DNA from 2 places in the Arthrobacter sp. zg-Y895 genome. Region 1 is predicted to be linked to the other one. Evidence: predicted binding sites of a transcription regulator. Region 1 holds the regulator's gene; the other holds the start of a gene.
What was found. The regulator HrcA, encoded in region 1, represses chaperone genes, less so after heat shock. The targets are predictions, from matches to a motif close to TTNGCACTCGNNNNNNNCGAGTGCNAA.
Positions count from the first base shown of each region.

Region 2: groL (chaperonin GroEL) is a predicted target of HrcA. The motif match lies at 1,564-1,590, and genes of this name have one in related genera.

Region 1 is NZ_JAJFZY010000004.1:229,140-231,537, forward strand. It holds gene LJ760_RS07805 (DUF3097 family protein) at 1-749, opposite strand, end outside; gene hrcA (heat-inducible transcriptional repressor HrcA) at 959-1,972, shown strand; gene dnaJ (molecular chaperone DnaJ) at 2,078-2,398, shown strand, end outside.
Region 2 is NZ_JAJFZY010000005.1:56,143-58,540, reverse strand. It holds gene groL (chaperonin GroEL) at 1-1,406, opposite strand, end outside; gene LJ760_RS11215 (cold-shock protein) at 1,763-1,966, opposite strand; gene LJ760_RS11210 (LytR C-terminal domain-containing protein) at 2,167-2,398, opposite strand, start outside.

The DNA of each region.
Region 1 (2,398 bases):
CAGCCCATGGCGACGTCGGTGTGGTCCCGGTGCGGCCAGCCCAGTCCCTGCAGGATTCCGGTTTTCCAGTCCAGGTGACGGGGAACCACCGGCCAGGCGGTACGTCCGATCACGGACGGCTTGATGGCCTGCCAGACGTCCACGTACGGATGCCCGACAATCAAGACGTTGCCCGGCGCGCCGGGGGAGGTCATCGCCTCGGCTGCGATGCGCGATTCCTTGGAACCCGGAACCAGATGATCCACCAGGATGCCCAGCCTGCGTCCCGGGCCCGGGGCGAACTCCCGGACCGCGGAGTACAGGTCATCGACGCCGTGGAGGGGCTCGACGACGATCCCTTCCACCCGCAGGTCATCGCCCCAGACCTTCTCCACCAGTTCGGCGTCGTGCTTGCCCTCCACCCAGATACGGCTGGCCCGGGCGGTGCGGGCGCGCTGGTTGGCGACGCGCACCGAGCCGGACGCCGTCCGGGCCGGTCCTGCCTTGGCTGCCGCCGCGGCCGCGGGCACAACTTCCACCGGCTCGCCCTCGAGCAGGAAGCCGAAGCCCAGTTCGAAGGATTTCTTTTTCCCGCGCCGGTCTTCCAGCACCATCAGGTGCAGTCCGCCGGATTTCTCCACGCGTACCACCGCACCAACCCAGCCCGAGGCAACGTCCTCAAGGACCAGGCCGGTTTCGGCGCCGACTTTGCGCAGGACGGTCCGGGCCGGCGCAGTGATGTCCTGCGGACCCCAGGAAAAGCTGGACACGGAAGTTGCCTCACTTACGGTTCTGATCGGGCGGAAACCGCAGCAGGCCACGGGTTCCTCAATGCTAGCAACGCTGCCGATCCGTACTAGACTTGGCACTTGAACACTGTGAGTGCTAAACGTCCGGCGCTCTGCCCATAGGTCACCACGCAGGCCAACACGCAGATCAAAATGCCGATCAAACCGCCGATCAACAGGGAGGGAAAACCATGAGTGAGCCACGCCGACTCGAGGTCCTCCGCGCCATTGTTGAGGACTACGTCCATTCGCGCGAGCCCGTGGGATCCAAGGCACTTGTGGAACGCCATCACCTGGGCGTTTCCTCGGCGACCATCCGCAACGACATGGCCGCACTTGAGGAAGAGGGGCTGATCACCGCCCCGCACACGTCCGCCGGGCGCATCCCCACCGACAAGGGCTACCGCCTGTTCGTCGACCGGATTTCCGACGTCAAGCCGCTCTCCGCTCCCGAACGCCGCGCCATCCAGTCGCTGCTGGAGGAAGCCGACGACCTCGACGATGTGATGGATCGTACCGTCAGGCTGTTGTCCCAGCTGACCAACCAGGTGGCCGTGGTGCAGTACCCGCATCTGGGCAATGCCAAGGTCCGGCACATTGAATTTGTCCTGCTGGCTCCGGCGCAGGTGCTGGTGGTGCTCATCTCGACCACGGGGCGGGTGGAGCAGCGGGTCATTACCGTTCCGCAGCCGGTGACGGAACCGGACCTGAGTGACCTTCGCCAGCACTTCCTGACCGCGTTGGCAGGCACGCCGCTGAGCAGCATCACCAGCCAGCTGGCCAATGCCCTTGCCACTGTGCCGGCCGAACGCAGGCGCGTGGGCAACGCCCTGGGCCACTGCCTGGAGCAGCTTGCGGGCATCAACCGCGAGGACCGCATGGTGATGGCAGGGACAGCCAACCTGGCCCGCTCCACTGTAGACTTCCCGCTGACTATCGGTCCCGTGCTCGAAGCGCTCGAGGAACAAGTGGTGATGCTGCGGCTGCTGTCGGAGATGGAACAGGATGCCCGCGGCGTTGCCGTCCGGATCGGGCGGGAGAATCCGTACGGCGGATTGTCGGAAGCGTCTGTGGTGGCTACGGGATACGGTCCCGACGCCACCGCTAAGGTCGGCATTCTCGGTCCCACGCGGATGGACTATCCCACCACCATGGCAGCGGTGCGAGCCGTGGCCAGGTACCTGTCCCGAATACTGAACAACTAACGCGGTCCCCAGCACTTACGGACCCGCCCGCCGGGGAACCGGCGGGAACCCAACCTCCGTCTTCAAAGTTTGAAGGCACGCAATACAGGAAAGCGATGTGCACGAGTGAGCGATCACTACCAGGTTCTGGGTGTCGGACGAGACGCCACCGGTGAAGAAATCAAGAAGGCGTACCGGAAGCTAGCCCGCAAGCTGCACCCGGACGTCAACAATGCTCCGGGTGCCTCGGACGAATTCAAAGCCGTATCGCACGCCTACGAGGTTCTTTCCGATCCGGAAAAACGGCGGATCTACGACACCACGGGCAACGAGAACGGAACCGACAACGGCTTCGGCGGCGGCGGCGGCTTCGGCGCCCAGGGGTTCGGTTTCCAGGACATCTTCGATACCTTCTTCGGCGGCGGCGCCCCGGGTTCAGGACGCGGA
Region 2 (2,398 bases), on a different contig from region 1:
CCGCGGACCTTGTCCACAACAACGCCCGGCTCCATGCCGGCGTTGAAGGCGATCTGCTTCAGCGGAGCGTCGATGGCAACGCGGACGATGTTGGCGCCCGTTGCTTCGTCGCCCTCGAGGGACAGGTTGGCGAAGGCCTTGAGGCCGGCCTGGATGAGGGCCACGCCGCCACCGGCGACGATGCCTTCTTCAACGGCAGCCTTTGCGTTGCGGACAGCGTCCTCAATGCGGTGCTTGCGTTCCTTCAGCTCAACCTCGGTTGCCGCACCGGCCTTGATGACTGCAACGCCGCCGGCCAGCTTGGCCAGGCGTTCCTGCAGCTTCTCGCGGTCGTAATCCGAATCGGAGTTCTCGATTTCGGCACGGATCTGGTTGACGCGGCCGGCGATCTCTTCAGCGTCGCCTGCGCCTTCCACGATGGTGGTTTCGTCCTTGGTGACAACAACCTTGCGGGCCTTGCCCAGCAGGTCCAGCGTGGCGTTTTCCAGCTTCAGGCCAACCTCTTCGGCGATGACCTGGCCACCGGTGAGGATGGCAATGTCGGCCAGCTGTGCCTTGCGGCGGTCGCCGAAGCCCGGTGCCTTGACGGCTACGGACTTGAAGGTGCCGCGGATCTTGTTGACCACCAGGGTTGCCAGGGCTTCGCCCTCAACATCTTCGGCGATGATCAGCAGCGGCTTGCCGGACTGCATGACCTTCTCGAGGACGGCAACGAGATCCTTGACGTTGGAGATCTTCGAGTTGACGATCAGGATGTACGGATCCTCAAGGACCGTTTCCTGGCGCTCGGCGTCGGTGACGAAGTAACCGGAGATGTAACCCTTGTCGAAGCGCATGCCTTCGGTGAGTTCCAGTTCCAGGCCGAAGGTGTTGGACTCCTCGACCGTGATGACGCCTTCCTTGCCCACCTTGTCCAGTGCTTCGGCAATCAGGTCGCCGATCTGCTGGTCACCGGCGGAGATGGAAGCCGTAGCGGCGATCTGCTCCTTGGTTTCGATCTCCTTGGCAGATGCAATCAGTTCGGCGGTAACGGCGGCAACAGCCTTCTCGATGCCGCGCTTCAGGCTCAGCGGATCGGCGCCGGCGGCAACGTTGCGCAGGCCTTCCCTGACCAGTGCCTGGGCGAGGACAGTTGCCGTGGTGGTGCCGTCACCGGCAACATCGTCAGTCTTCTTGGCAACTTCCTTGACCAGCTCTGCGCCGATCTTCTCGTAGGGATCGTCCAGCTCGATCTCCTTGGCGATGGAAACGCCGTCATTGGTGATCGTGGGGGCGCCCCACTTCTTTTCGAGGACCACGTTGCGGCCACGCGGGCCGAGGGTCACCTTGACGGCGTCGGCGAGGATGTTCAACCCGCGCTCGAGGCCGCGGCGTGCCTCTTCTTCAAATGCAATGATCTTGGCCATAACGGCTATCGTCCTTCCGGAACAGTCATGCTTGGAGCAAAATGTTGCATTCCTGGCTGGAGTGCCCGCGACGGACGGATCGGCTCGCGCGATCTCTTTACGCGCTCCCCGTTCCTCACTCCAGTGGGTTGCTTGTTCACTCAACACCGTCGGACATTTAGCAGTCATCCGGCAAGAGTGCTAAGTCAATAATTAGCACTCCCACACACTGAGTGCAAGCGATCACGCTGACATGCCACGCGGTTCACTTTCGTTCCCGACCGCTGCCGGCGGGTGAATGCAAAAGCAGCGGCCGAGCCGAAGCTCCGCCGCTGCCGATCCCGCCCCCAAGCCGGGAGGATGTTACTTAGAGTGGCCTACAGTGCCCGGACTTCCTCGGCCTGCGGACCTTTCTGGCCCTGGCCGATTTCGAACTCCACTCGTTGTCCTTCTTCCAGCGTCCGGTAACCCGATGCCTGGATGGCGGACCAGTGGACGAACACATCCGTTTCTGCTTCGTCGAGGGTAATAAAGCCGTACCCTTTTTCACCGTTGAACCACTTGACGATCCCCTGCGCCATGATCTTTCTCCAACCTAGATTCCGATGCCGCCCTCCGGCGGCATGCTTGGACGCCGGAGGCGCCGGATCCGTCCCTCTGTCGGTCCCCGAGGGAGGCCGAGGTCAGCGGCGCAAACCGGCTGGCATCACTCTAACTACGGTGATCCCGATCACATACAGGGGTATTGATAACGTTATGGTCTTTTTACCCGAGGCCCCGGTTACCGGTATCCGGGGCCCAGGATCACGGTGACGCTGGCGAAGCCGGGCGTTTCCAAAGCAGGAATTCCCAGCTGCGCACCGATTTCCTGCGCGTTGGCTGCCAGCTCCGGGGAGCTGTAGTAGACGCCGGATCCCTGCTGGGGCGCTCCGGCCCAGTTGGCGACCGTTCCAACTGCCCATCCTGCAGCGGACATCCGTCCGGAAACACCTGCACCAAGTCCGGTCACGCCG